Regions from separate parts of the Faecalibacterium sp. BCRC 81149 genome, predicted to be linked through region 2. Evidence: riboswitches for the same ligand, from Rfam matches in the RefSeq annotation. Region 2 holds a riboswitch; the other holds the start of a gene.

Region 1 (14,990 bases), on a different contig from region 2:
ACGCTGCCCACCCGGACGGGGAGCGCAGGAGCGATTTCTGCAACAGGGTGTGCAAAACGCTGGCTGACCTCATTGACAAGGCCCTTGCCGAAGGGCAGGAGCGGCTGGTCATCGTGGCCCATGGCGGCATCCAGATGGCCGCACTGGAGCGGTTTGGCGTGCCCCGCCGCAGCTTTCACAACTGGTGCGGCCCCAACGCGGGCGGCTATGTGCTGGATGCCCGGGACTGGCCGGAACAGCACATCCTGCACCTGGTGGAGACCGTGCAGTACACCAAGGAGAACGGATGATGGAACAGGGCCTGCTGCATCTTTACTGGGGCGACGGCAAGGGGAAGACCACCGCCGCCATGGGCCTTGCCCTCCGCGCACTGGGCAGCGGCAAACGGGTTGTCATCGTGCAGTTCCTCAAGGGCGGGCAGAGCGGCGAGATCCCTCTTCTGGCCCAGCTGGGGGCAAAAATTTTCCGGGGCAAGGGCGGGCAGAAGTTCGTGTTCCAGATGAACGAAGCGGAAAAGGCCGCTGCCCGGGCCGTGCAGAACGAAAACCTGACCGCCGCACTGGCCGAGCCTGCCGACCTGCTCATTTTAGATGAAGCCGGTTCGGCCTGGGAGCTGGACATGGTGGACAAAGACCTGCTCCGGCGGGCCGTTCTGGAGCGTCCCGCCGCGCAGGAATGCGTGCTGACCGCCCACAAGGCCCCGCAGTGGATGCTGGATGCCGCCGACTACTCCACTGAGATGAAATGCCGCCGCCACCCCTACCAGAAGGGCATCAAGGCGCGCAAAGGCATCGAATACTAAAAATGCCCGGAGAACCGCAGCTTTCAGCGGCCCTCCGGGCGTTTTTGTGTTTACTGTTTTGCAATGATATCGCGGCTGGCCGCCAGCAGGCCAAGGGCCAGCGCAGCGCTCAGGATGTCGGCCACAGCCTGAGCCATCAGCACGCCCTGATACTGGAACAGATGTACGCAGACCACCAGTGCCAGCAGAAACACCACGCCCTGACGGCTGATGGAGAGCAGGAAGGACGGTATGATTTTACCAGTTGCCTGGAACAGCACCGTGAGCAGGAGTACCACGCCGCCAAAGGCTGCGGTGTAGACCTGCCAGCGGAGCATCTGCGCACCAGTGGCGATCATCCCGGCATCCTGCACGAAGAGCCGCATCAGCGCCCCGGAATTCAGGCAGAGGATGAGGGACAGCACCACGGCAATGGAGACGAGGAAGGTCAGACAGAAGCGGATGAGCTTGCGCATCACGTCCCGCTTTTTTGCGCCGTACAGGTAACCGAACAGTGGGATGCCGCCGAACGAGAAGCCAACCAGCACCAGCTGGGCGATCATGCTCACCTTGCTGGCAATGCCCATGGCGGCAATTTTGTCGTTGCCGTAGGGCAACAGGAACTGGTTCATCACAATGACAGTCAGGCTCTGCATCAGGTTGCTCAGCGCGGCAGTAACACCCACGCCCAAAATCTGCTGCAGCTCCCTGCCCGTGACGTGGCACTGGGATAGCTTGACAGACAGGCAGCGGCTCTTTTTGTGGAGCAGCCACAGGAAGTACAGGTCGCTGCACAGGTAGCCCACAATGGTGGCAATGGCCGCGCCCCTTGCGCCCCAGCCCACTGTGGTGATGAGGATGGGATCGAGGATGATGTTGATGACCGTGCCGCCGATGCTGCCGATCATGGACTGGGTGGCCATACCCTCGCAGCGGACGAGGTTGGAATGGATAAAGTTCAGCACCGTGGCCGGGGCACCAATGGCCAGCACGGTGTAATAGGCCTGTGCGTGCGGCATCGTCTCAGCAGTCGCACCCAGAATGCCCAGCAGCGGGACGCGGAACAGCATCATCAGGGCTGCCAACACCACGCCCGTGGTCAGGGCCACATAGAAGCAGAACGAGCTGACCCGGCCGGTGCCCTCACGGTCGTCCTGTCCCAGCAGGCGGGAAATGAGTGAGCTGCCGCCCTGGCCGTAGATGTTGCCAAAGGCCATGAGGGCTGTGAACACCGGCGCACAGAGTGAAACACCCGCAATCAGCGCCGTATCGTTGGACTGCGCAATGAAAAAGGTATCGGCAAGGTTATACACCACGCTCACCATCAGGCCGAACACCGAGGGCAGCGCCATCTTGAAATAGGTGCGGTACAGATGATCGAGATCAAAAATAGAATCCATTGGTTTTTCCTCCACTTTCGTCCCTATTATAAAGGTTTTGCTTGCATTTGTTTGTGACACATGGCACAATAAAACAAAAGAAATGAGGTGAACTCATGCAGGAAATTCGTGCCCCAGCCTGTCTGGAAACGCTGTACCGGAAGCTGGAACTTTCCTCCCGGACCAGAACAGCAAAACGCCCGCGCAGGAGCTTTCCTGTGCGGGCGCTGCATCTCTTTTTGTGCTTTACCGCACCAACAGCAGCAGCCAGGCGGATGCCACAGCCTGCAGGATGAGCCAGCGGGCCACGACCTGCTCATCGCTCCAGCCCAGACGCTTGCGCACATGGTCGTGCAGCGGGGTCAGGGTGTTCTTGAGGATGGAGATGTGCAAAAACCGCTTGAAGCTGATCTTCAGGATGCCCAGACTGCCGTCCACGATGAACACCAGCGCGGCCAGCAGGAAGGCGAAGGGATGGCTGCTCTTGAGGGCCAGAACGGCCAGGAAGAAGCCCATGGCGCGGCTGCCCGCGTCACCCATCAGCAGGGTGGAAGGCTTGGCGTTCTGCCACAGGTAGGCCAGCAAGGCACCAATGAACACGATGCCTGCGGTGGCGTAATCCCCCAGCTCTTCCCAGTAGGCCAGCAGGAAGGTGCCGATGCTGACCACGGCAAGGCTGGCGGAAAGGCCGTCCACGCCATCGGTGCAGTTGACCACATTGATGCTGGCCCAGATCAGGACGATGATGAGGATGAGGTAGACGGCATAGGGCAGGCTGAAGCTCCAGCTCAGGAAGTTGACCTCCGTGCCGTTGAAGTTCAGGTAGGTCACGCCCGCCACAACGGCGATGACCAGATCGATCAGGCCCTTTTTGTACTCGTTCCAGGCGGTCTCGGCGGCATCGTCAAAATAGCCGGAGAGCATGGACGCAATGAGCAGGACGGTGTAGATGACGTACTCTGCCTTAAAAGGCACCACGGCCAGCGTGACCAGTGCGATGCAGAGCACGAAGATGAGGCCGGAGCCCCGGGCCTTGCCCTTGGAGAGTTCGCCGTTCACGGCAAACGCGCGGCCATGGTCGTGGGGGAGCTTATCGTGGAACACCGAGTCCATCAGCGCGGTCAGCGCAAATGCAAGCAGAAAGCCCAGCGCATCCACGGTGCGCGGGTTGCCAGAAAGCAGTTGAAGCATAGTTTTTTTTCCTCTTTCCCGGAGCGGCAGAGACCGTTCCTGTTCTTTCACTGCTGGATACAGATGAAGTGTATCACGCCCGGGCCAAAAAATCAATCTCTGGGGCAATGGTTCCCCCATGGGCTGATGGGTTGACATTTTTCGCCCCCCTGTCTATAATGAATGAACAAACGCCCTTTCGAGGGTATTTTTTTGTCTCACAGGAAAATCGGAGAAAAAGGAGAAGACATGAAACTTTCACTTGAACAGCTTTCGGCCCGGATGCGGCAGGGTGAAACCATCCCCTCCCGCCAGACGGCCCAGGTGGCTCTGGCGCTGAGCATCCCCTCCATTCTGGAGCAGCTGGTGGTCACTGCCATGGGATACATCGACGCTGCCATGGTGGGCCACATCGGTGCAGAAGCTACTGCTTCCATCGGCATCGTCAGCTCCAGCACCTGGCTGCTCCACGGTGTTCTGGTGGGCCTGTACACTGCCCTCTCCATCCAGATCGCCCAGTATCTGGGGGCCGACCGGCAGGATGATGCCCGCAGCGTACTGCGGCAGGCCATGCTTTTCAATGTGATCCTGGGCGTGGGTGCCGCTCTCTTCGGCCTGGGCATCAGCCCCTTTCTGCCGGGGTGGCTGGGAGCTGATCCCTCCCTGCGGGCAAACTCCACAGCCTACTTTGCCATCTGGTCAGCGGCGCTGCCCTTCACCATGGCCATGGGCTTGTACCTCTCCATCCTCCGGGCGGCAGGCAACGCCCTGACCGCCAGCCTCATCAGCGTGTTGGTCTGCGTGCTGGATGCCATCTTCAACTTCTTCCTCATCAACCCCACCCGGACGCTGTGGGGCATCACCGTCTGGGGTGCCGGGCTGGGTGTGCCCGGCGCAGCCTTGGGCACCGCCCTGGCCACTGTGGTGGGCGGCCTGCTGGCTTTGGCCATCCTGCTGCTGCGGGCAGGCCCCCTCTGCATCCGGAAGCCTGCCCCCTGGAAGATCACCCGCTCCTGCCTGCGGAACCTGCTGTGGGTGGGCGGCCCTCTGGCGGGAGAGCGCGCCGCCATCTCTCTGGCGCAGGTGGTGCTAGTGCGCATCGTGGCCGGCCTGGGTACCGTGGCCATTGCCGCCAACAGCCTGGCTGTCAACGCCGAGGGTCTGTGCTACATGGCGGGCTACGGCATCCAGAGCGCAGCTGTCACCCTCATCGGCCAGGCCGTGGGTGCCAACCGGAAGGATATGGCCAAGCGGTTTGCCTGGCTGTGCACCGGCCTTGGCATGGGTGTCATGGCCCTTTCCGGCGTTGGCCTGTGGATCTTTGCCCCGGCCCTGATGAGCCTTTTCACCACCGATGCGGCTGTCATCGCTCTGGGCGCTCAGGTTTTGCGCATCGAAGCCTGGGCCGAGCCCATGTTCGGTGCCTCCATCGTGGCCAGCGGTGCCATGCAGGGTGCGGGCGACAGCACCTCCTGTTTTGTGCTGAACATATTCAGTATGTGGTGCATCCGGCTGACACTGGCGTTCCTGCTGGCTCCCCGGCTGGGCCTGATGGGCGTTTGGGGTGCCATGTGCTGCGAACTGAGCATCCGGGGCCTGCTGTTCCTCCTCCGCCTTGCCCGGGGCAAGTGGCTGGAAAAGGGCGCACTGTCTTAAATCAAATCGATAAAAGCAAAAAAGAAAGGACGCTCTCGCGTCCTTTCTTTTTTATCACTCACTTCCGGCCATGCAGGATGGGAGAGAGCGGCTTATAGATCAACATGCAGAGCAGGGCATCCAGCAGGCCCTTGACCAGAGTGAAGGGCATATTGAAGATGACCAGGCACTTGATAAGGCTGTTGGCAGAGGGCAGAATGGCCTGATACATACCCAGGATGGCTTCCAGCGGCATGTGGTAGAACTTGACGTAGGCCGGGTAGGTGATGAAGTAGTTGGACGGCACACTGAACAGGGCCATGGCCACGGCACCGGCCACGGCACCGATGATGGCGTTCTTGCGGCTCTTGTGGTGCTTGTAGAGGTAACCGGCCAATGCGGAGAACACCGCACCCAGCATGAAGTTGCACAGCTCACCCACCAGTGCGGTAGAAGTGCCCTTGATGACCACATGGAGCAGGTTCTTCATAAAGCTGATGATCACACCGTACACCGGGCCAAGGGCAAAGGCACCCAGCAGGGCAGGCAGGTCGGAGAAGTCCATCTTGACAAAGGACGGGATGAGCATCGGGAGCGGGAACTCGATGAACATCAGGATAAAGGCCACCGCGCTGAGCATGGCGGCAACGGTCAGGTTGTGGGTCGTGTTTTTCTTCATGGTAATATCCTCCCGGGGCGTTTTGCCCCAAATCGTAGATTGGAAAGCCCCTTTCGCATGGTTCGGAACCGGGAAGACAATCAAAAACGCGCCCTGCCGCAGCAAACACTGCAACAGGGCGCGTAGACAAATCGTATTGCCTGCCGTTTCTTGCATCCGGACTATACCGTTGGCCCCGGAGTCTCACCGGGTCAGCACCCTTGCGGGTGGTCGCGGGCTGTACCGCCAGTGGGGAATCTCACCCCGCCCTGAAACGAACTTTCTGGCCAAGAGTATAACGCGGCTGCTCCGCCTTGTCAACCCCTTTTTTATTTGCCCTGCACGGGCCGGATATGGTATACTGTGGGACAGGATGTTACAATTTCTGATACAAGGAGCTTTTTGCCATGATTTTTACCGTTCGTGACCTCGGGTTCGAGATCGGGCCTTTTTTGCTGGAGGGCTGGTGGGCGCTGGCTGCCCGGGCTGTCTGCGCCGCTGTCATCGTTTTTACGGGGCTTCTGCTCGGCTGGCTGCTGCGCCGGAAGATTTTTCCCGCCCTGCAGGCCCGCAGCTGGCACTTTGCCGCCACGCCCATCCTCCTGCGCAGCTTACAGAGCCCTTTGGAGCGGATGGCTTTTTACAGCGGCCTGTACCTGGCCCTGACCAGCCTGCCGTGGGCTATTCCGGGCCTGACAAAGTTTCTGTTCACGGCCTATAAGATTGCAACGACCCTCCTGTTCTGCCAGGGCCTGTACAACGCTTCTGAGGTAGCCGACCTGCTGCTGGCCTCCTGCAGCCCGGAGATCCGGAGCAACAAGACCCTGCGCTCCCTGCTGGACACCACCTACAAAGTGCTGGTCATCATTCTGGGTGTTGCCACCTGCGCGCAGATCGTCGGCTTCCCCATCGGCAGCATCGTAGCCGGTGCCGGTCTTGTGGGCCTGACCATCTCGCTGGCCGCGCAGGAAAGCGCCAGCAACCTGTTCAGCGGCATCGTCATCCTGCTGGACAAACCCTTTTCCATCGGCGATTGGATCACCGTGGGCAACGTGGAGGGCGAGGTCATCGACATCAACTTCCGCTCCACCCGCATCCGCTCCATGGACCACAGCGTGGTCATTATCACCAACAGCCAGATCTGCGCCTCCACTGTCCAGAACACAGCCCTGCGCACCATGCGGCCCTATAAGTTCACGCTGGGTGTCACCTACGGCACCACCCGTGCCCAGCTGGAAAAACTGATGGCTGACCTGCAGGCCATGCTGGACAACAGCCCTTACACCAACAAGGGCACCAACATCGTCCGGCTGACCAGCTTTGGCGATTCCAGCATCAACATCCTCATCTCGGCCTACCTGACCACCAACGTCTATGCCACCTTCCTGCAGCAGCAGAATGATCTGAACCTGAACATCATGGACGTGATGCAGGCAGACGGCGTGGACTTCGCTTTCCCCTCCACCAGCGTCTACATCGAAAAGAATTGAGCATACCAGAACGCCCCCTGTGTGCCTGCTGCGGCGCACAGGGGGCGTTTTTTATCATACGTCATTCCTGGGTCCTGATCTCGATCGTTCTGCCGCCAAGATTTTCATAGACGCGGTGGGAGACAGAGAGCACCGTGCGGCCCGCGGAGGCACGGCGCAGAGCCTCCAGCACGCGGGCCTCCGTTTCGGCATCCAGATTGGCGGTGATCTCATCCAGCAGCAGCACGGCGGGGTCTGCGGCGGCGGCACGGGCAATGGACAGCAGCTGCCACTCGCCCTGCGAGAAGATGCCCTCGGTACAGACGGTGTCATAGCCCTCCGGCAGGGCACGGATGGCAGCATCGATCCCGGCCAGTGCGGCGGCATCCCTTGCCATTTCCCCGGTGATCTGCGGGTCTCCCAGCGTGATCTGTTCCAGCACGGTGCCCGGCACGCGGGAGAAATGCTGTTCCACACAGCCGATGCAGGTGCGGCGCTCCCGGTCGGTGATGTCCCCCACCTTCACGCCGCCGATGGTCACCGTACCGGTCTCCGGCTGATACAGGCCCAGCAGGAGCTTGAACACGGTGCTCTTGCCCGCACCGGTGCGGCCCACCAGCGTGACCTGCTCCCCCTGTTTCACGGTCATGGAAAAATCCTTCAGAACGTGCCGTTTCCCATAGCCGAAAGTGACGTGTGCAAATTCCACATCGCCCCGGGCAGCCTCTCTGCGCGCGGAAGGGATCCTGCGCTCCGGCTGGTCGAGAAAGGCATCGATGCGCCTGACACCCGCCATGGCCGACTGGATGGTCTGGATCTCCATGCCCAGGCTTTCGATGGGGGCGAAGATGCGGGAGATGTAGTTGATGACGGCCACCGAAGTGCCCACCGACATACCGAACAGGGTCAGGAGCTGTGCGTTCCCCGAAGCGGAGAGCAGCATCACGATGCCGACCACAGCGGCATTCAGCAGCAGCACCACCGGCGAATAGACGGCATCATAAAAATTGGTGCGCTCCATGGCGGCATAGCTGTCACCGATGCACCGGTCATACCGGCGCTCCATGTAATCCTCCAGACCCAGCGCCCGGATGGTGCGGATGTTGTGCAGAGTCTCGGGCACCTGCCCGGAGACCGCGGCGACCGCGCGGCGGTTGTCCAGCTGCGCGGCCAGCATCCGCTTCTGGACATAACGGGTGAACACGGCAAACAGCGGCAGCACCAGCAGCAGGATCAGCGCAAGGCCGGTGTTTTTCACCGCAATGACCCCCATGATGGAGACGATGCGGCAGGCATCTGCTGCCATGCTGATGATGCCGGAAGTGAACAGGGCTTCCACCGTGTCCACATCGCCCGAAAAGCGGGCAGCCACCTCGCCGGGGTTCTGCTCTGCCAGTGTACCGGCGGGCAGGCGGCTCAGCTTCCGGGACATCTCCGAGCGCAGGGCATGGGTCATCCTCTGGCCAAAGAGCACCAACAGACTTTCCTGCGCCGAGGTGAGCACACCTTCCAGTGCAAGGCTGCCGAAGTAGAGCAGCACGGCCAGAAAGGGCAGCGGGAGGCCCGCGGTCAGACGGTCGATGACCCGGGCCAGCAGCAGGGGCGGCAGCAGGGATGCCGCCACCGAAGCTGCCACACACAGCACCGTGCTCACCGTGAGAAGGCGGTGCGAAGCCGCTGCCATCCGGACGGCAGCAAACACGCCGTGATCATTTTTCTTTTTCATGCGCCCTCTCCCCCTTTCAGGCCGGTCTGGCTTTCATACAGTTGGTGGTAGACCGGAACCGCTTCCATCAGCTCCTCGTGGGTGCCAACGGTGGTTCTGCCGCCCTCCATAAAGATGATCTGCTGCATCTGCGGAAAATGGTACAGCCGGTGGGAGATCAGGAACACCACCTTATCCCTGGCATACGCCTGCAGCTCGGCAAAGATCGCATCCTCGGTGCTGCGGTCCAGTGCCGAGAAGGGGTCATCCAGCACCAGCACCGGGCGGGGATGGGCCAGCGTCCGGGCCAATGCCAGACGCTGTGCCTGCCCGCCGGAAAGGCGGGTGCCGCCGCTGCCGATGACCGTCTCCGTACCCTTTTCCATGGCCAGCACTTCCTCCTTCAGGGCAGCGGCTGCAAGCCACGGCATGGCATCCTGTTCGCTGCCGCAGAGGACATTATTCTGCACGGTGTCGGCACTCAGTTCCGGGTCATGGCCCAGATACCCGACCGTGGCGGCGATCTGGCGCGGGGTCAGGGTGGAAAGTTCCCTGCCGCCAAAGCAGACCGAGCCTTGATAGGGTGCTTCACAAAGAAACACGCGGCCAAGGGTGGATTTTCCACAGGCGACCGGGCCGGTGATGCCGATGATATCGCCGGGATGGGCCGTCAGGCTCAGGCCGGAAAAGACAGGCTCTTCGCCATAGGAGAAGGCGAGTTCTTTCAGCGTCACATCCTGTGCCGCCGGGATCTGCAGGGCATCCAGCTGCTCGGGTGTTTTCATCAGGGGTCTGATGCGCTTCCAGGAGACCTCCGCCTTTTGCACCGCGTTGAAGAGCTTGGCCACCTTGGAGGATTTGACCACCAGCTTTGTGAAACAGGAAAGGAAGGTGGTGAAGGCGGCGATATCCCAGTGGTTCCAGCCAGTACCCAGCACATTCTTTGCGCCGAACCACAGGATGAAGAGGGTCCCTGCCTCGGATGCCGCCAGATAAAGCGGCGGCAGCGCGGACTGCCACACGTTGTTCCGCACGGCAGTCTTTTCATAAAGGCTCAGGGCCTCCTCGTATTTTTCCATCCGGGCCTCCTCGCAGCCGTAGATGCGGTAGGTCACGGCATTCCGGGCACGGTCCAGCGTGGCACTGCTCAGGGCACCGGCGGCCTTTTTATAAGCTGCACCGGCGCGCTGCACCGGTTTTTTCATTCCTGCCGCGCAGACATAGGACACCGGAGTAAAAAGCAGGCCCAAGATCGCCAGCCGCCAATCGTATACCAGCAGCATGACCGCATAGCCCGCCAGCGCCACACCGGTGTCGAACACCTCCGTGGTGAACTTGCGCATTCCCTCCACACAGTCGTCCACATCGGAGATGGCTTTGGTCATCAGTTCACCGGCCCCCTCTTTTTCCAGCGCTGCCCGGCTCTGCCGCACCAGATTGGCGTACAGGATGCCCTTCATCCGGCGGTTGATGTTGTTGGCAAAGCGGCGCACATAAAAGCGTTTGATGAAGCGCGCCGCCTGCACCAGCAGTGTGACTGCAATGTAGGCCAGCACCAGCAGCGCCATTTGGGCAGCGGCCTCACTGCCGCCCAGGATATCCGCCAGACACTGGGCCAACCGGCCCTCGAACCACGGCGCGGCCAGCAAACCGATGTTATAGACAAGGCCCGAAAGGGTCACAAGGAGCAGCGGGAACCACTCCGCCCTGAAATAGGAGAGGACCCGGTCCGGGCGGAACGATCTATCTTTTTTCATGGGGCATTTTACCTCCTGCGGGTGTTCCATTCAGTATACCACGCTTTCGTTCCGCAGAAAAGCGCACACAAAATGCTTCTTGACAGCTTTGTGCAGAAAAAAGCCATGACAGCAGGAACAAAATGCAAGATCATTGCAATGGTCACCGCTGTCATGGCGATCGGTTTTCTTTGTATGAAAAATGCTCCCATCGGCAGGATCTGCATTATCGTGGTGTGGGTCTGCCATCTTCTGTATTTCACCTTGCAGGTCAAGACCATCAAGCCCACAGAGCAGACTCAGGAAAGTGCAGAATAGATCCCCCCGGGATACCATCAGATTGCAGGCATCCATGCCCACAGGGATACAGTTGCGTTCTTATCGGTTCACGAAATTCAGCGCCAGCACGAGCAGCAGCATGTGTACCGGGTAAAAGGCGTAGCAGGCATACTGGAACGGTTTGCTGTGGCAGCCCTGCCGCCCGCGATACAGCCAGATGGGCACCAGCGCCAGCAGCGCAAGCCCCTGCTGACACAGCTCAAACTCCATGCCGAACAGCCGGATGGGGTACATCAGCCCGCCCAGAAGCACCACGTTGACCCAATACAGCGCCGCCAGCTGCCCCAGCAGACACCACCACTTGCGTCCGTGGAAAAAGTAGAAGATGAACACGGTCAGCACACCGGCACCGTAGTAATCCACCATGCCCAGCGTGCCTAGTACCGCGCCCGCCACCACCACAAGGGCAGCCACCAGCAGGTACAGTCCTGTTTTCTGCTTTTTGCGCACCGTTTCCATCAGATGCACCCCCAGAAGCCCCAGCAGCAGCGTCCAGATGACATTCTGGTGCACCGGGTAAAACCAAGTGCCGCCGTACATCAGATCAAAGGGCACTTCCGAAAGCAGTGCAAACAACAGCAGCCTCAGGACATAACGCTTCAGATTTCGGGTATGAAAGTAGCCTTCCACTGTCATAAACGCAAAGATAGGGAACGCCAGCCGCCCGGCACAGGTCAGCCAGTCCTGCGCCGGCAGAAGGGTCGCCCACAGGTGATCCATCAGCATCAGCGCCATGGCAATGAGATGAAGTGCTGCTGCACTCAGGTCAATGCAATTTGCGGCAGCGGGACGAATCGGTTTGGTTGACATGATCATACCTCGTCTTTGTCTAAATTCAGTTGCTTTGTCTGGAATACGAACGACTCCCTCCAAGAATTGCAGCCCCGGCAGTTTTTTTACCGCCGGGGCTGCAGCACTTCATCGCTTATCCCTCCGGTTTTGCACCGGCCATTTTGGATACGGCAAGCATCCAGGGCAGCTTCTGCCATTTGCTCTGCCTGCAAAATGGGGGATGCAGTGCACCCGCCCCGCAGGCGGAAAAATGCTCCCGCAGCAGTCTGCGGGGCAAATTCAGAAAGGGTGGCTTGCCTGCCTGCCCATGGAGACGTAAGCACGGTAGCAGGAATGCGGGAAAGAGCAAGGGACGGTTTCGGCGGAAAAGCGTCTGGCGGTGGCGGAAAAGCCGAACGCAAGATTTTTTCAATTATGCTGGCTCGTAAGGTGAACCGGACCGAAACTTCCTTGCGGAACTGTGCAGCGTTATCGTTCATCTGCACCTGAACCGGCAGCCGCGCACCTGGCGCTTGCCGCACCCAAAATGGCCGGTGGAGCGTTCATTCAGGCATTAGTGCTTTCCAGATAGGTCTCAAATGCTTCGGCAAAGCTGGCGTTCACATCAAAGGGGACTGCATAGTCCACCCGGGAGGTCACAAGGCACAGGTCGATCCGGTTGGAGGTCTCGTCCGCCTGCCGGTTCAGCTTGCCCAGAGCAGCATGGATGACCTTGCGGTCGTAGTTGATGGTGGTCACCCGCTTCACATCACAGCGGTAGGCGATCTGGTTTCCCTCCGCATTGAAACGGTAGCCGGTACCGCCGCCGGAAAGCAGCTGCTCGGAGCTGCGCAGGTCATTCATTCGCTTGAAAGTGCGCGCCACGCTCTGCCGCGCAGCGTTCAAACTGACCTCGCTGTCCATATCCATGTCCAGCGCATCCTTTGCCTTGCGGATGGCAGCGAACAGGCGGCCCTTCTCCTCCAGCAGATAGAGCATAAACCGGGCAATATCGGTGATCTGCTGGGCGTATTCAGTCTGGGGCAGGTCCAGGATCGTCTCGTCCTCAGCCTCTGCCATGACCTTGTGGCGCAGATAGGTATTTGCCACCTTGGTAACGTTGGAATCGCAGTCCAGAATGCCCTGGGCCTCGTCCAAAAGGGCCTGCAGCTTGTTCTGATAGCGGAATGCTTCTTTCAGATTCATTGTGTCCACCTCGTTTTGTCTTGGTCGCTGTGCGTTCCCGTCTGTTTTCCTCTATTGAACCATATTTTCCGGCAAAGCACAAGCCGCCCGCCAAAAGTACATCAAAATGCAAAGCGCCCCAACATGTTCTTTACCACACGTTGGAGCGCTATTTTTTGGAGCAGGATACGGGACTCGAACCCGCCGCCTACTGCTTGGGAAGCAGTCGCTCTACCGGATGAGCTAACCCTGCAGGACTGCTCCATTAGTGTAGCAAAGTGCAGCGGTTTTGTCAACAGTTTTTTCTGTCGGAACGCGGCAGGCGGAAAAAACTTGCTTTTTGCGCCAGTTGCTTTATAATGAAAGATAGATTATCACAACGGAAGGAATTCTACATGATCTTTGTGCCCATGCTGCACTACCTGCAGAACAAGAACTCATTCAGCGGCAACGAGGACGGGATGCGCTACCTCATCACCCCGGGCAAGCGCTCTGTCCCCGACCCGGACGGCGGCGAGGAGGCCAAAAAAGAAGAAGCCATCCTCACGGTAGATCTCTGGCCCGAGCCGTGGACGCTGGACAAGACCGACCCGGCCCTGCGGCGGCGGGAGATCTTCCCGATGACCGAGGAGGGCCGCACCGCAGTCGCCCAATATCTGAACGATGCCTACAACGCCGAACCGGAACGCTGGAGCGCCCACCCGTCCATCCTGGACTGCGAACCCTGGACACCGCCCGCACCGGAACCGGATGCCGAAACACAACACTGAGGTGCACCATGATCTATCGACTGAAAGAATTCAAGGGTGACACCATCCCGGTGCCGCAGCTGGTCTTTTCCAAGCTGGGCATTGCGGAGGAATATAACGTCCGGGTGGCTCTGTATGTGCTGGCCACCGGCATCACTGACCCGGAGAAGCTCTGCGCCGACTTAAAGCTCCGCAGCAAGATGACCGCCGAGAGTGCACTGTCCTTCTGGGCCGGTGCGGGTCTGCTGGAACGGTACGAGGAGAACGCCGCCCCGGGCGAGGAGCCCACAGCCCCTGCCCCCATGACCTGGAGCGAGATCGCTGCGGCCAGCCGCACCGACCCCATGATCTCCTCCCTCATCGACTGCGCCCAGACCAGCTTTGCCCGCCCGCTGACCCACCCCGAAATGGAAAAGCTGGTAAACTTCTATGTGCAGGAGGCCTTTGCACCCGAGACCGTCATGCTCTGCGTGGCCTATGTGGCCAGCCGGGGCAAGCGGACGATGGGTGCCGTCAGCCACGAATTGAAAGTCTGGCGGGCCGAGGGTGTGGAGACCGGCGAACAGGCCGATGCACACCTCCAGCTGCTGGCCCTGCGCGCCCAGCGGGAGCAGTACGTCAGCGGCCTGCTGGGCATTGCTGACACCGAGCTGACCCTTGGCGGGCGCAAGGCCATTGCCCGCTGGTATGAGGTCTACGGCTACGATGATGCCATGGTGCAGGAAGCCGCCGTACAGGCCGGACCCAAGCGGGATCTCTGGTACTGGAACAGCATCCTCAAGACCTGGAACGCCAAGGGCCTGCGCACCGTCCACGATGTGCGGGGCCCGGTGGCCGGGATGGGTGCCAGCCGGAACCTCCGGGTGGACCGCGCCGAACCCAGCGGAAACGATTTTCTCAAGAACGCTGCCCGCCGCCGTCCGCTCCGCAAAAAAACGGACACGCCTGCAGAATAAGGAGCTTTTATGCGTACCAAACAGGAACTTTATCAAGCCGCCCTGCGCACGGTGGCTCTGCGGCGGCAGACCGCCCGCGCCAATGCCGAGGATGCCCGGCTGGAGGCGGAGGCCGCCATCCCGGCCCTGCGCCACGCTGAGGACGAGGTGCGGGTGCGGGGCATCCGCTGCGCGCTGGCAGGCGCTGCCGGAAAAGACCGCACCGAAGCCGCCGCCGCACTGAGCAAAGCCCGGCAGGAGCTCACCGCCCTGCTGGCCGCCAGCGGTCGCCCTGCGGATGCGCTGGAGCCCAAATTCACCTGCAAGCTGTGCCAGGATACCGGCAGCGTGCAGGGCCGCACCTGCACCTGCGTTCACAAGCTGATGCAGGGTCTGCGGCGGGAGGAGATCGAGGCGCTGTCCAGCCTGTCCATTTCCAGTTTTGACACCATGGAGCTGCGGTACTACCCCAACACCA
Region 2 (14,990 bases):
GTCGCCACCGCCGGGGACACCATCGTGCTGAGCTACATTGACGAGTTCCAGTTTGCCGGTTCGGACGCCGGGGTCGTCGGTGTGCCCAACTCCGATTCTGACTTCGGCGCAGGCTACGCCGAGGGCAAGGTGTTGATGTCCAAGCGGGTCAACGCCGATTACTACAGCAAGATGATGGCAGAAAAGGCTGGTTCCACCGTTTCGCTGGATGCCAACTACGACGCCATCCAGAACCACGTGAACGGCATGAGCATTGCCGACGCCGAGGCTCTGAGCAAAGATGAAAAGGCTGTGGACGCCGTTTCCGGTGCCACGCTGGTGGATACTGCCGACTACGTTGGTGTGCTGGTGGATGCCGCAAAGTAAGGCAAGAAAAATAACGTTCCTCTGAACACAGCAGCGCCCGCCGGGAGACCTCCCGGCGGGCGTTGCTTATTTATTATACGCAGTTAGCATAATCTAACCGTCTGGTGGAAGAAAAGGCAGGCCACCTGTATGCAGTCTGCCTTTTGCCTGATGCGAAAGCCCGCAGACGCGCGGGGCTTACAGCACCAGCGAGGGCGCGGTGTAGACCCGTGCCTTCAGCTCGCTGTTTAGCATATACAGCCCCTTGCTGTCACCGCCGAACAGCTCCATCTTGGTAATGAGGTCGGCGGCGTTCTTCTCCTCCTCGCCCTGTTCCTTGATGAACCAGTCCAGCGTCTGCATGGTACGGAAGTCCCTGACCTCGTGTGCGGCGGCGTAGATGGCATCGATGCTGGCGGTGACCAGCTTCTCGTGCTCCAGTGCCTTTTTCAGCGGGGTCATGTGATCGACTCGCTCCCACTCCGGCTTTGCGATAGCCTCAAAGGTGACGCCCTCGCCGTTATTCTGCAAATACTGATAAAACAGCATGGCGTGATCCCGTTCCTCCTGCGCCTGTACCCGGTACCAGTTCTCAAAGCCGTCCAGTCCGACGGCGGCGTAGTAGTTGGCAAAGTCCAGATACAGATAGGCGGAGTAGAACTCCTTATTGATCTGCTCGTTGAGCAGCTTAGATACGTTAGCGTTCATAATACTTCTCCTCCATAAGATTGTCTTTTTCCTGCTCCCGGCAGGGGGGCAGATATACCGTACCCAGAGCGATGCTGGGATGCTCCCTTTTCATCTCCAGGAACACCTGCTCCGCCTTGGGATGCTGCTGCAGCTCCGTTACGGCGGCCAATATCTCCTCTGCGTATTTTGGCATACCGCCAACCCTCTAAATGCAAGAATGAGTCTTATTATTTTGCTTTTATTATACCTATATTTTTTTCTCTGTCAACAACCACAAAGGGCTTGTGCTCCAAAAGCTGCCTCGAAGTACCTTAACAGTTTTAACTGTATCTGTTATATTTCAATATAAACTGCATCAGCAGTAAACACAGTTGCATTGGAGGTTGATTATGCGTCAGATATTGCTTTTCGCGGCACTTGCCGCCGTGCTTGCACTGCTTCTGGTGAGCTGCGGGGGAACCAAGAACAAGCCGGTGCCGACAGAGGAGGACGCTCCCGGCAAGGCGGCGTATCATAAGATCAGCGCCGAGGAAGCCTATGAGATGATGATCTCGCAGGAGATCGTGGTGGTGGATGTCCGCACCCGGGAGGAATACGATGGCGGGCATATTGAAAACGCCGTCCTTGTGCCCAACGAGAGCATCGGGAGCGAAATGCCCGAGACGCTGCCCGATAAGGCGGCGATCTCCTGCTCAATGGCGGTGGTATCTACCTTCATGTGTAGACCTTGGTCTTTTCTGCTGCCATCTCCAGCACCTCCCATTCGTACCGTCTTGTTCGGAATAGACTTTGCAAGCAAAGTCGTGTGCCAAAGGGCGCTGCTCTCGCCTGTCGGCTCGGTCAAGCGCTTCAAAATGCAACGCATTTTGAGGTCGCCACTGGCGACCCGCGCCCCTTTGGATTCTCCGTTCACATTGTCCTACGGACGATGTGATTTTATTGTTGTAGCGATTCGCTTCATCCCGGTTTCGTCCCGGTTTGCAGAATGCCCTTGCAATCCGAAAGGAGCCGTGCTATAATGCCGCTGTAATTGAATCAGAAATCTTCAGGGCAGGGTGTGATTCCCTACCGGTGGTACAGCCCACGAGCCGTAAGGCATGATTCGGTGAAACTCCGAAGCCGACAGTACAGTCTGGATGAAAGAAGATACCAAGCGCAGAGCCCGCACGGTTCTGTGCTTGTGGAGGCTGCTCTGGGATGCGTTTGCATTCTGGAGCTTTCTTTTTTGCACAAGAGTCCCTTGTGTCTTTTCGGCTTGCCCTGAACGTTTTTGTTCAGGGCTTTTTCTTTTGGAGGCGACACGATGAACGACGAAGATTATATGCGTCTGGCTTTGCAGCTTGCAAAAAAGGGTTGCGGATGGACATCTCCCAACCCGATGGTGGGTGCCGTGGTCGTAAAAGAGTGCAGGACCATCGGACAGGGCTGGCACCAGAGATACGGTCAGGCTCATGCGGAGCGCAATGCGCTGGCATCCTGCACCGAAGATCCGCAGGGAGCGACCCTGTATGTGACATTGGAGCCGTGCTGCCATTACGGAAAGCAGCCGCCCTGCGTGGATGCGATTCTGGACGCGGGCATTCACCGGGTGGTCGTGGGTTCTGCTGACCCGAATCCGCTGGTGGCTGGAAAAGGAATTGCGTTCCTGCGTGCACATGGCATAGATGTGATCGAAAATGTTCTGCAAGAGGAATGCGATGCGCTGAACAAGGTGTTCTTCCACTATATCACCACAAAACGCCCCTTCGTTTCCATGAAATACGCCATGACGATGGACGGAAAAATCGCCACATACACAGGCGCTTCCAAATGGATCACCGGGGAAATTGCCCGGAATCATGTTCAACGGCAGCGACACCGATTCCGCGGCATTATGGTGGGAGTCGGAACCATCCTGGCAGATGACCCGCTGCTGACCTGCCGGATAGAGGGTGGCCGTGATCCCGTCCGGATCATCTGTGATACACATTTGCGGACACCGCTGCAATCACAGGTGGTCATGACCGCCAAACAGGTTCCGACCATTCTTGCGACCTGCTGCGGCGACCCGGAGAAGCAGGCGGCATATCAACAGGCCGGGTGCCGGGTCCTTTGTCTGAAAGCGCATTGCGGTCATGTGAATCTTCTGCAACTGATGGAACAGCTGGGGCAGGAGCAGATCGACAGCATTCTGCTGGAAGGCGGCGGAACCTTGAACTGGTCTGCACTGGAAAGCGGCATCGTGCAGCAGGTACAGGCTTACATTGCCCCGAAGCTGTTCGGAGGAAGGGATGCCAAAGCACCCATTGAGGGTGCAGGTGTCCCGCTTCCGGATGCTGCATTCCGCCTGAAGAACAGCCGATTGGAACAGCTTGGCAAAGATTTCCTGATCGAAAGTGAGGTGGAGTACCCGTGTTTACCGGAATCGTGGAAGAAGTCGGAACAATAAAATCCATCAATCGGGGACAGCATTCCGCCGTACTGACTGTTCGTGCAAAAACGGTTCTGGAAGGAACCAGGATCGGCGACAGCATCGCCGTCAACGGCATCTGTCTGACCGTCAGGCAGCTCTTCCCGGATAGCTTTGCTGCGGATGTCATGCACGAGACCTTGAACCGCTCTGCACTTGCACAGCTCACCGTTGGAAGTGCTGTCAATCTGGAACGTGCCATGCCGGCCAACGGACGTTTTGGCGGACACATCGTAGCAGGCCATGTGGATGGCGTCGGACGCATTGCTAATATCCGAAAAGACGATACGGCCATCTGGTACACCATTCATGGGGATCCTGCGATCCTTCGCTATGTCGTTGAAAAAGGCTCTATCACAATAGATGGTATCAGCCTGACCGTGGCTGCGGTGGAACCTACGGGCTTTTCCGTGTCCACGATACCGCACACCGTCCGTCAGACGAACCTGAACCAACGGCACAAAGGGGATTTTGTCAATTTGGAAACCGATGTTGTTGGAAAATATATCGAGAGGCTGCTTCCATCAGAAGCACCGAAGCAAAACACGCTCACAAAAGAAATGCTGCTGCGCTGCGGCTTTTAAGGAGAGTTTACGATGAACTTCAATACCATTCCCGAAGCTTTGCAAGACCTGAAGCGAGGAAAAATCATTCTGGTAACGGATGACCCCGACCGTGAAAACGAGGGGGACTTCATCTGTGCTGCCGAATTTGCCACCACCGAAAACGTCAACTTTATGGCGACCCACGGCAAAGGTCTGATCTGTATGCCGATGTCCGAGGCTTTCGTCCAGAAGCTGCAATTCCCGCAGATGGTGCAGCATAACACCGACAACCATGAAACGGCATTTACGGTGTCCATCGACCACGTTTCTACTTCTACGGGCATTTCTGCCGCAGAGCGTTCCATTACGGCGATGGCTTGTGTGGACGATCACGCAAAAGCAGAAGATTTCCGCAGACCGGGTCATATGTTCCCCCTTCTGGCAAAAAAGAACGGTGTGTTGGAGCGCAACGGTCACACGGAAGCAACCGTTGACCTGTGCCGTCTGGCAGGGCTGAAAGAATGCGGCCTGTGCTGCGAGATCATGCGGGAGGATGGCACGATGATGCGCACCGCTGAACTGGCAAAGCTGGCAGAGCGTTTCCAGATCAAATTCATCACCATCCGTGATTTACAGGAGTACCGCAAGTGTCACGATAAACTGGTCGATCAGGTGACGGCGGTGAACCTGCCCACCAAGTATGGCACCTTCAGAGCTTATGGTTTTGTGAGCCGCCTGAACGGAGAGCATCACATTGCACTGGTAAAAGGTGAGATTGGCGATGGAAAGGATATTCTGTGCCGCGTCCACTCGGAATGCCTGACAGGAGATACATTTGGCTCTTTGCGTTGTGACTGCGGCCAGCAGCTGGCCGCTGCCATGACGCAGATCGAAAAAGAAGGCCGGGGTATCCTGCTCTATATGCGGCAGGAAGGCCGAGGCATCGGTCTGATCAACAAGCTGCGTGCCTATGAACTTCAGGAGCAGGGCATGGATACGCTGGAAGCCAATCTCGCTCTGGGGTTCCATGGAGATGAACGGGAGTATTATCTCGGCGCACAGATCCTCCGGGAACTTGGCGTAAAAAGCCTGCGCCTGCTTACCAATAACCCGGACAAAGTATATCAGCTCTCCGAGTTTGGGCTGGAGATCTCCGAGCGCGTACCCATTCAGATGACGGCGACCCCGTATGACCTGTTTTACCTGAAAACGAAGCAGGCACGGATGGGACATCTTCTGGAATATTAACAACGAAAGAGGTATTTAAAAATGAAAACATTTGAAGGTAAGCTGGTTTCTCAGAACATCAAGGTCGGTATCGTAGCTGCCCGCTTCAACGAATTTATCACGTCCAAACTTCTGAGCGGAGCAATGGATGGTCTGCTCCGGCACGATGTGCAGGACGCTGATATTCATGTTGCATGGGTTCCGGGCGCTTTTGAGATCCCACTGGTTGCCTCTAAAATGGCAAAAAGCGGAAAGTATGATGCTGTGATCTGCCTTGGTGCCGTGATTCGCGGTTCTACCAGCCATTACGACTATGTGTGCAATGAGGTTTCCAAAGGCATTGCCACGGTCTCGCTGGAAAGCGGGGTTCCCGTCCTCTTTGGTGTTCTGACCACCGAAAACATCGAACAGGCCATCGAGCGGGCAGGCACCAAAGCAGGTAATAAAGGCTATGACTGTGCAGTCAGTGCCATCGAGATGGTAAACCTGCTCCGGGAAATGGATACCGCCGCAGAGTAAAATACACGCAGGAGTTTACCATGATCGTTATAAAGACCCGCCAGCCTGACCCGGAATTAGAGCAGAAGATCCGGATGCTTCTGGAACGAGAGCACATCGAGGCAGAGCAAATATCCATTGATTCATGGGAGAAGTTGGTTCTTCCGGGGCTTACACTGGACGGAACGACCCACGAAGTGTCGTGCAACGGCAGAAAAGTCTCCCTTACACGACTGGAGTTCGATTTGCTGCTGATGCTTGCCTCCCACGAAGGACAAATCTTCTCAAAAGAAGAGCTTTTCCGTGCTGTGTGGGGACAAAACTGTGACGACACCTTAAAGGTCGTGGCAAATACCGTTTCCAATCTGCGAAAGAAGCTGGCCGGCTGCGGCAGCTTTATCCGCACTACCCACGGCGGCTATGCTTTTGTAAGCCAAAAGGAGAACGACCCGGCATGACCAGGATCTTATTTATTTGTCTCGGAAATATCTGCCGAAGCCCGATGGCGGAGTATGTGATGAAAGACCTTACGTCCAAGGCAGGACTATCCGAGCAATTTGAAATCGCATCAGCCGCCACCAGTGCATGGGAAATCGGAAATCCGGTCTATCCTCCTGCACGGCAGAAGCTGGCAGAACATGGCATCGACTGCAACGGCAAGACCGCCCGGCAGATGACCCGGCTGGATTATGCACGGTATGATCATCTGATTGGCATGGACGAAAGTAATCTGTGCGACATCCTGCGGCTTGTCGGCGGAGACCCACAGCATAAAGTCTCGCTGCTGATGGCGCATACAGATCATCCCCGTGAAGTGGCAGACCCATGGTTCACGGGAGATTTTGAAGCCACATGGCAGGATATACTGGAAGGATGCACGGCATTGCTTGAGGAACTGCGATCATAACAGATTATCATAAAAACGGACGGATGTCTGCCAGTTGACAGACATCCGTCTCTTTTTTTATTTCAAATCATCTTAAAATACTTCAGTGCCTCCCGGATGGCTTTTTCCTTCTCCGGCGGGCACTTGAGCTGCTTGGGGTTCTCAGCCTTAGGCTTGTTGTAGTTCTGCCGCTCCTTGATGCCGCACTTGCGCTTGACCTGTGCAATATAGAGGTTGCTCACGTTCAGACCGGTGTGCTCCTTGACGTACTCCCGGATCTCTTCATAGGTAGCCTTGTTCTCCACAGCAGTCACGTCCAACTCATCCATCTTCAGGTCTACCGTGATCTTCTGGTAGACATCTAGTTTGGACAAAGCGCATACCGTCTCGGCGGTGTCATCGACTGGCCCTACGAGCTTGTGAAGGAGGGATGATTGTGGACAGTTCTTTTAATCTGGCCGTCCATGCGCTGGTCTGCCTGAGCCACAGTGGACGCTCCCTCAGCAGCGAAGCGCTGGCGGAGAACATCTGCACCAATCCCACCCGCGTCCGCCGGGTGCAGGCGGTGCTGAAAAGGCAGGAATAGTGGAGACCCGGGAGGGCTTGGACGGCGGCTATCCGGGAAACGCTGGCGCAGTGAGGGCGTGGCTATGGAGCAGATCTATGATACGCTTCCATGTAGCACACTTCGTGTCTCCTTAGAAATCGAGGGTAACGGTCAAAGCCATCCGTTTGCACCATGGTCAAAATGCAAAAAGCGCAACCGCAGATATTCTCTGCGGCTGCGCTTCGATCCATCTTCAAAGCTTCGGCATCACTCAACGACATATTGTTGTCTAAATAAATCAGCGACGATGTTTTGCTTTTGAGGCATCGGGCGGCCGGACGAAGCCAGACTTGCCGCCTACTCCGCGCAGAGCTCAGCCACCAGAGCGTCCATCTGCGCTTCGCTGGTTTGGTTCAATGCACCACGCAGAGACACTACCGTTTCGTAAAGGTGGATATCCTTCATCTCCTCCAATTTGGTGCGCATCAGCCGCGCGGCAGCAGGTGCCCAAGAGCCGTTTTCAATAAGGCCAACCCGGCGGTTTCGGAATCCCTTTGTCTGTAAATGATCCAAAAACTCCTTCATGGGCGGAAACAGTCCTCCGTCATAGGTGGCGCAGGCCAACACCAGTTTCCCACAGTAGAATGCGCTGGTCACGGCATAGGAAAGGTCCGTTGCCGTCAGATCGCACATGGTGACTTGCGCACCTTTTCCCTCCAGCTTGCTCTTGAGGGCCTCCGATGCGTATGCGGTATTTCCATGGATGGACGCGTGGACGATCAGGATGCCCTCCGGTTCTTCCGGTTTCCATTGTGACCAGAGATCATAGAGCCGCAGATACTCCCCCAAGTCTTCTGTGAGCATGGGGCCATGGAGCGGGCAGATCGTTTTGATCTCCAGCGCGGAGATTTTTTTCAGCAGCGCCTGCACCTGTGCGCCATACTTTCCGACGATGTTGTAATAATACCGCCGGGCCTGCGGCGCCCAGGGGGCACGGGCAGTCCGTTCCAGTGAACCGAAGCGTCCGAAGGCATCCGCCGAGAACAGGATCTTTTCCTCCTCTTCATACGCTGCCATCACCTCCGGCCAGTGTACCATCGGCGCCAGCAGAAAGCGCAGCCGGTGCAAACCCAAGGAAAGCGTATCTCTTTCGCCAACCTCCAGCATACGGTCTTCCGACAATACACCTGTGCCGAAGAACTGCTTGATCAGGGTAAATGTTTTCGCGTTTCCCACGATCTTCATCTCCGGGTACTTTTGTGCCAGCCGCATGAGGCTGCCGGAATGATCCGGCTCCATGTGTGTGACCACAAGATAGTCGGGGTTGCGCCCCTCCAACACCTGCGCTACATTGGAAAGCCATTCCTCCGCCGCCCGTGCGTCCACGCTGTCCATCACGGCGATTTTCTCGTCCAGAATGACATAGGAGTTGTAGCTCACTCCCATAGGCTGGACGGGGTACTGGTTTTCAAAGAGTGCCAATGTGTTATCATCCACCCCTACATAGCGGATGGCATCTGTTACCGTTTGAATGGTCATAATACAAAACAACTCCTTATCATCTGTTCAAGACCTGCATCTCTGGGTTCTTCTCCCCGAATTTCTCGCGCAGCGCACTGCAGATATCCTCCCGGGACTTGCCCTGCTTCTCACCGTTTTTAATGAGCTTGTACGCCTGAAACAGCGCCGAGGGGCCGATCTCGCTGCTGAAAAAGCCGATGCCCTGATTCCATGCCAGCAGCTCGAACACGTCGTCCAACGCGGCGCTCTCCACACCGTGGATATATGCCTTTACCAGCTCCCGCGCCGCCTGCCTCATCCGGCCCGCACCGACAGCGTTGGTCAGGGACAGCAGCAGCCGCGTTTCGTAGGGCAGTACGCGCTTCTCGCTCTGCCATGTGGTCTCCCAAAAATCCACGGCGATCTGCCCCAGCTTTTCATCGATCATGGGATAGTTCAAAAGAGCCAGCGGCTTGAAGGGAGCGGAGCTGTCGCCTTCCTTCTTCTCCACACGGCAGAACCAGACATGGAACTCCGCCTCACTCCGCCGCTCGGTGTGGTGCTCGTAGCCCAAGCCCTCCATGACAGCGTACAGTGGATGCGGCTCAAAGGTCTGGACGATGTGTAATCCTTCGCCCACCTCCAACGCCTCGGCTCTTTTCTTCAGCCCTTCAAAGAAGCTGCCCTGTATATGGCGCACATCCACGGTCTGAAACCCCTGCGCCTTATTCTTCCAGTTTTCGTAGCTCATGCGGTTATTCTCCTTTCTTCACTCGATAAAACCAGATGTGATATTCGCTGCCGCTCACCTTCTCCGTGTGATGCTCAAAGCCCATAAGGGCCAGCACCGGGTACAGGGGGACAGGTTCGAAGGTCTGGATGATATGCAGTCCTTCGCCGTTTTTCAGCGCGGCAGCCTTTGCCTTCAATGCGGGGAAGAAGTCCATCTTTTTGCCCCGCACGTCCATCATTTCAAATGTGCCGATTTTGTCCTTCCAGTTTTCATAACTCATAGTCTTTGCCTCTCTTGCAGAAAGCTCACGCCTCTTCGAAGGAATCCTTACCCACGCCGTCCAGCTTAGGACAGCCCACCAGGGTGATGTGTCACTTGATGAACCGCTCGTGGAAAGCGGCGTAGGCGTAGGCGGTGCAGTCGGCGGCAATCAGGAGCCGTGCGCCGTCAAAATACGGGGCGTTTATCCTGATCGATTTCAATGATCCGTCGTTTCATGTTCGATCCTCCTGTTGCTTTTGTGCGTTCATTGTACTATACTAAGAGCAACAAGTCAGTTGAATTTTCAACGAAAGAGAACTTTTTATGAAAGAATTTTTTCCGGTACTTCATACGGCGGCGCTTTTCTCCGGCATTTCCGACGATGAGCTTGCCGTCATGCTCTCCTACCTTGGGGCGAGGATCGACACCTTCCCCAAAGGCTCACGCCTGCTCCGCGCCGGGGAGCAGGTGGAGGAGGTGGGTCTCGTGCTGGCGGGCAGCACCCTCATCGTGCAGGAGGATATCTGGGGAAACCGCAACATCCTCTCCAAGACCGGGCCGGGGCAGACCTTCGCGGAGGTATTCGCCTGCGCGCCGGGAGCGGTGTTGAACGTGAGCGTAGAGGCGGAGAGCGCGGTGACGGTGATGTTTCTGCATATAAGGCGCGTTTTGAGCGTGTGCCCCTCCGCCTGCTCCCACCACAGCCGGATCATCCGCAACCTGCTGGACGAACTGGCAGAGAAGAACCTGCGGCTCAATGAAAAGCTCACCCACATGGCCCAGCGCACGACGCGTGCAAAGCTGATGTCCTATTTTTCCGCCGAGGCACAGCGGCGCAGCGTCTATGAGTTCGACATTCCGTTTTCAAGGCAGCAGCTTGCGGATTACCTCGGTGTGGATCGCAGCGGGCTGTCTGTAGAGCTTGGAAAAATGCGGGATGAGGGCCTGCTCGACTTTCACAAAAACCATTTCCTTCTCAAAACGCCGGAGACTGACCGTCCCTTTCCTTCTGCGCGTTAAGGAGCCCTCTTTGGGCGTATTGGCAAGTGCGGATAACCCCGTCAGCCACGGAGCGTCGGGGTTTTGCAGATGGAAGAAGCTGCTATACTACGCAAAAAAAAAACACAGCCGCAGAGTACATCTGTGGCTGTGTTTTGTGTTCAGTTGCTTACTGTTGCGTGGACTGGATATGGAGAGACAACATATCTCCCGATCTTACATGGGTTTCTTATCTGCCATCACTCTGGCAGTTTGCCTTGCAGATATGTCGGCATCCCCACTGCGGTCGTATCCGGCCTGACCTTAAACATGGCTTTTTCAATCTACCTCCCTTATCGGTTTTCCGCGATATATTTCTCCGCCATGTGAACTGCCACCGCGCCGTCCGCCACGGCGGTGACCACCTGACGGAGGGGCTTCGTCCGCACGTCGCCCACGGCGTAAACGCCGGGAATACTGGTTTCCGTGGTCTCTCCGGCCACGATATAGCCGCCGCCGTCCAGCTCCAGTTGACCCACCGCCAGCGCCGTGGCGGGCTGTCGGCCCACGCTGACAAATACGCCGTCGCAGTCCACCACGCTTTCCTCACCGGTGACGGTGTCCCGCAGGCGGACGCCGGTCAGCCTGTCCCCAGAAAGCAGTGCGGAAACGACGCTGTTCCAACGGAATTCCACGTTTTCGGCCTGTGTCAGCGGCTCGTGATAGATCTTGGTGGCCCGCAGGGTGTCTCTGCGGTGGACGAGGATCACTTTTTTCGCCACGCGGCTGAGAAGGAGGGCATCTGCCGCGGCGGAATTGCCGCCGCCCACCACGACCACCGTTTTGCCCTTGTAAAACATCCCGTCGCAGGCGGCGCAGTAGGCCACGCCTCGGCCCACCAGTTCCGACTCTCTGGCCACGCCCAGCGTTCTGGGGTTCGCACCGGTGGCCAGCACCACGGTTTTCCCCAGGAAGATCCCCTCGCTGGTCTCCACGAGCTTGGGAACCGCCGTCAGATCCATGCGGAGGACTTCTGCGTATTCGCTGCGTGCCCCGAAGCGCTCCGCCTGCTTTTGCATCTTCTCCGCCAGAGAGAAGCCGTCGATCCCGTCCTCAAAGCCGGGATAGTTGTCGATCTGCTCGGTCAGGGCCATCTGCCCACCGGCGGACAGTTTTTCCAGCACGATGGTGTCCAGCCCCGCCCGTGCCGCGTACAGGGCGGCGGTGTAGCCGCCCGGTCCGCCGCCCACCACGAGCATATCATAAACATGATTGCTGTTCATATCTGAACCCTCCGTTATTTCGCCAAGGCTTCCTGAATGAAACGGTCGATCTCTGCCTTTGAGCCGGGCGCGATGATGGAATCCACGGCCTTTCCGTTCCGGTACAGCACCAGAGTTGGGATGTCCTCGATCCCCTCGGCCCCCGCCAGCTGCGGCTCCTCGTCAATATTGATCTTGCCGACAGCAAGGCTGTCCGCGTATTCCTCTCCAATCTTCTCATACGCAGGGCCGATCCTCCGGCAATAGCTGCACCAGGGCGCCCAGAAATCCACCAAAACAGGCTTTTCCTCCCGGATCAACTGCTTAAACTGCTCCTGATTCATATTCATAGCTGCCATATCTGTCAGCTCCTTTCCTTTGTTTGGGTATTCTCAAGACTCCGGTCTCGCCCCACACCACATTGTGACCTCAACCTGAGATGACGGTAGCCATATAAAATATACCTCCTATTTTCCTTACTCAGACTCTGACGGATAGGTTCTTCTTTTCTAACGAAACATACGCTCAACCGCGGATCGACGGTCGCGCATTTTACCGTTGCCTTGCTTCCCCCAGAGTCGTTACATGTGGTACACCGCAGCGGAGCGAAGTCCTTCCGGCAGGCCGTCGGGAGCAGCAGGTGAAAGTTCCCAGCGTACCTGCCCCACCCACTGGGAGGCGACGGCGGAGAAGTGGAGCATGACAATACCGAGATCCAATGCGGCATCCAAATTATCGGTGTAGGCATCCTCCTGCTGCACCAAATAGATGCTGTGATCCTGCACAAGGAAGCCATAGGGCTGACGGTTGAGATAGCTGGGGGAGAGCGAAGCGGCGTAGAAGGACTGCCAGAGCATATCGTCGTAGAAGTCCATCATCTCGTCAAGCCCAGACTTGTTGCTCCAGCTCCCCATGTGAACCAAATCGTGCACGCCCTTTTTGGGCGCGTAGTACTGCTGCTCGGCCCGCACATCGATCTGAGACATACTTAGGATATTCAGCCGCAGCTTTTTTGCGGTCTTTTCCCCGTAGCCAAATGCAACGATTGCCGCCACCTCTAACGGGGTGGCGAGAGACAGTGCCTTTTTGATTTTGTCGCTGTCGGTGAAGGTCATCCAGCAGGTGTCAATGTCCAACTCAGTCAGCTTGAGGACGAGATCTTCCATCATGTAGCCGGCGTTGATGGCCGCATAGGAATGCGGGGCAGACATAAGGAGCAGGTAGTGCGGTGCTCCGATGAGAAATTGATTATAGCCCGCTGAGCTCTCCAGCGCCGGCTGTGCATCCTTGTCCAAGACGATCAACTCCGTTGCAATCTCCGGGACAAGACGGGGGCAGGTCTTTTCATAGTAGGATCGGAGCTGGCCGATAGCCTCGCTCGGAACTTCCTTTTCGCGGAATGCGTGAACGGATCTGCGATATTGGATCATAGCGCTGTAATTCATAGTAGTATCTCCTATTCTGATGTCTTTGGTTTTCTTATAAATCGTCTATCAGTGCGGTGCTCTTGGCGTAGGCGGTACTGCGTGCCTCAAAGAAATCGGTCTTGACCATGTTGGCGTCGGCGTACTGGCTGACCCATTCCATGCTCTCCGGTTCGCTCTCAAAGCCTGGATACAATGCGGGATAGCCAAGGCTCGTCCAGCGGAGGTTGCCGAGATAGCGGATGTAATCGCTGATCATCTGCCGGTTCAGCCCCGGGATGTCGTCGCCGATCACATAATGCCCCCATGCGATCTCCTGTTCCACGCCCTCACGCATCATCTCGCGCAGCGCTTGTACGCTCTCGGCGGTGAACAACTCCGGCTGCTCCTTTTGCAGCTCCGTGATGATATTGCGGAACAGCCACAAGTGCGTGTTCTCATCGCGGTTTATGTAGCGAATCTCCTGCGCCGAGCCGGGCATCTTCCCGTTTCGGGAGAGATTGTAGAAGAACATAAAGCCGCTGTAAAAATAGATGCCCTCCAAAATATAGTTTGCCATCATCACGCGCAGCAGCGTGGGAGCGTCCTTCCGCTCCTGAAACGCGTTGTAGCAGTCCCCAATGAAGGTGTTGCGGCGCAGCAGATGCTCGTCCGTTTTCCATTGGTAGAGGATGTCATTGCGCTCCACGGGGGAACAGATGGTGTCGAGCATATAGCTGTAGCTCTGTGAGTGGACACACTCCTGAAACGCCTGAATGGACAGGCAGAGATTGACCTCGTTGGCGGTAATGTAGGCGCCGATATTAGGCAGGTTCGCTGTCTGAATGGAATCCAAAAAGACAAGAAAACTCAGAATTTTATCGTAGGCGCTGCGCTCGGCTGACAGCAGGCGGGGATAGTCCTTCACATCCTGCGAGAGATTGATCTCCTCAGGAATCCAAAAGTTGTTCATGGCCTGCCGGTACCAGTCGCTGACCCAAGCGTACTTCATATTGTTGAAGTCATTGAGGTTGGTGGTATTGCCGCCGATCATGCGCCGCAGGCGCACATCAGGGTCGCCCTCCGGGTTAAAGAGGGGCTTTTTCTTCAGTTCCGTCATGCTATCCTCCTTATGACGAGCAGCTTTCGCAGGTCTCGACCTCAAGGGCCTTGCTGCGGACATAGTAAATGGTCTTGACGCCGGCCCTCCACGCCTCCAAATACAGTCTGAGCACCTGACGCATGGAATAGTCGTTGGTGATATAGAGATTCATGCTCTGCGCCTGGTCAATATGTCTCTGGCGAAGGCCCGCGGCGCGTACCGACCAGCTTTGGTCGATCAGATGCGCTGCCTTATAGTACCACCATGTGTCCATAGAAAGCTCCGGAGCAACGCGGGGCAGCATGCTGCCCTTTTTTTCCTCTAAAAAGAATTTCTTCATAATTGGATCTATGCCCGCCGACGTGCCGGAGAGGATAGATGTGCTGGAGGTCGGTGCGACCGCCAGCAGATAGGCGTTGCGCATTCCCTGCACCGCCACCGTTTTCGCAAGCGCCCGCCACTTTTCGGAGGTATAACCCCGCTTTTCAAAATACGCGCCCGTCTGCCAGTCGCTGCCCTCAAAGAGCGCGTAACGACCCTTTTCCCGTGCCAGTGCTGTGTCCG

Evidence for each region. Region 2 has a riboswitch for FMN ahead of ribD (bifunctional diaminohydroxyphosphoribosylaminopyrimidine deaminase/5-amino-6-(5-phosphoribosylamino)uracil reductase RibD). Riboswitches for the same ligand answer to the same signal wherever they lie in the genome.
Region 1: it holds a riboswitch for FMN, as region 2 does, so the genes downstream of both, D3F01_RS07730 (ECF transporter S component) here and ribD (bifunctional diaminohydroxyphosphoribosylaminopyrimidine deaminase/5-amino-6-(5-phosphoribosylamino)uracil reductase RibD) in region 2, are expected to answer to the same signal.

Annotation. Positions count from the first base shown of each region.
Region 1 covers NZ_QXJA01000005.1:101,398-116,387, reverse strand. Annotated here, with positions in the region: gene D3F01_RS07755 (histidine phosphatase family protein) at 1-290, shown strand, start outside; gene D3F01_RS07750 (cob(I)yrinic acid a,c-diamide adenosyltransferase) at 287-802, shown strand; gene D3F01_RS07745 (MATE family efflux transporter) at 853-2,181, opposite strand; gene D3F01_RS07740 (phospho-N-acetylmuramoyl-pentapeptide-transferase) at 2,407-3,351, opposite strand; gene D3F01_RS07735 (MATE family efflux transporter) at 3,580-4,986, shown strand; gene D3F01_RS07730 (ECF transporter S component) at 5,045-5,644, opposite strand; FMN riboswitch at 5,785-5,904, opposite strand; gene D3F01_RS07725 (mechanosensitive ion channel family protein) at 6,031-7,113, shown strand; gene D3F01_RS07720 (ABC transporter ATP-binding protein) at 7,175-8,818, opposite strand; gene D3F01_RS07715 (ABC transporter ATP-binding protein) at 8,815-10,554, opposite strand; gene D3F01_RS07710 (hypothetical protein) at 10,660-10,851, shown strand; gene D3F01_RS07705 (TraX family protein) at 10,912-11,682, opposite strand; gene D3F01_RS07700 (hypothetical protein) at 12,211-12,849, opposite strand; tRNA gene D3F01_RS07695 (tRNA-Gly) at 13,006-13,081, opposite strand; gene D3F01_RS07690 (hypothetical protein) at 13,224-13,598, shown strand; gene D3F01_RS07685 (DnaD domain protein) at 13,607-14,533, shown strand; gene D3F01_RS07680 (ATP-binding protein) at 14,543-14,990, shown strand, end outside.
Region 2 covers NZ_QXJA01000016.1:24,327-39,316, reverse strand. Annotated here, with positions in the region: gene D3F01_RS13890 (FMN-binding protein) at 1-366, shown strand, start outside; gene D3F01_RS13885 (ferritin) at 544-1,056, opposite strand; gene D3F01_RS13880 (hypothetical protein) at 1,043-1,228, opposite strand; gene D3F01_RS13875 (rhodanese-like domain-containing protein) at 1,425-2,054, shown strand; FMN riboswitch at 2,073-2,187, shown strand; gene ribD (bifunctional diaminohydroxyphosphoribosylaminopyrimidine deaminase/5-amino-6-(5-phosphoribosylamino)uracil reductase RibD) at 2,339-3,463, shown strand; gene D3F01_RS13865 (riboflavin synthase) at 3,427-4,068, shown strand; gene D3F01_RS13860 (bifunctional 3,4-dihydroxy-2-butanone-4-phosphate synthase/GTP cyclohydrolase II) at 4,081-5,277, shown strand; gene ribE (6,7-dimethyl-8-ribityllumazine synthase) at 5,299-5,775, shown strand; gene D3F01_RS13850 (response regulator transcription factor) at 5,796-6,212, shown strand; gene D3F01_RS13845 (low molecular weight protein-tyrosine-phosphatase) at 6,209-6,661, shown strand; gene D3F01_RS13840 (23S rRNA methyltransferase) at 6,724-7,014, opposite strand; gene D3F01_RS13835 (hypothetical protein) at 7,077-7,226, shown strand; gene D3F01_RS13830 (MBL fold metallo-hydrolase) at 7,545-8,726, opposite strand; gene D3F01_RS13825 (DUF2249 domain-containing protein) at 8,746-9,438, opposite strand; gene D3F01_RS13820 (DUF2249 domain-containing protein) at 9,443-9,700, opposite strand; partial or broken gene D3F01_RS13815 (ferredoxin) at 9,795-9,902, opposite strand; gene D3F01_RS13810 (Crp/Fnr family transcriptional regulator) at 10,006-10,701, shown strand; gene trxB (thioredoxin-disulfide reductase) at 11,013-11,942, opposite strand; gene trxA (thioredoxin) at 11,957-12,280, opposite strand; gene D3F01_RS13795 (nitroreductase family protein) at 12,503-13,366, opposite strand; gene D3F01_RS13790 (ribonucleotide-diphosphate reductase subunit beta) at 13,401-14,444, opposite strand; gene D3F01_RS13785 (ribonucleoside-diphosphate reductase subunit alpha) at 14,455-14,990, opposite strand, start outside.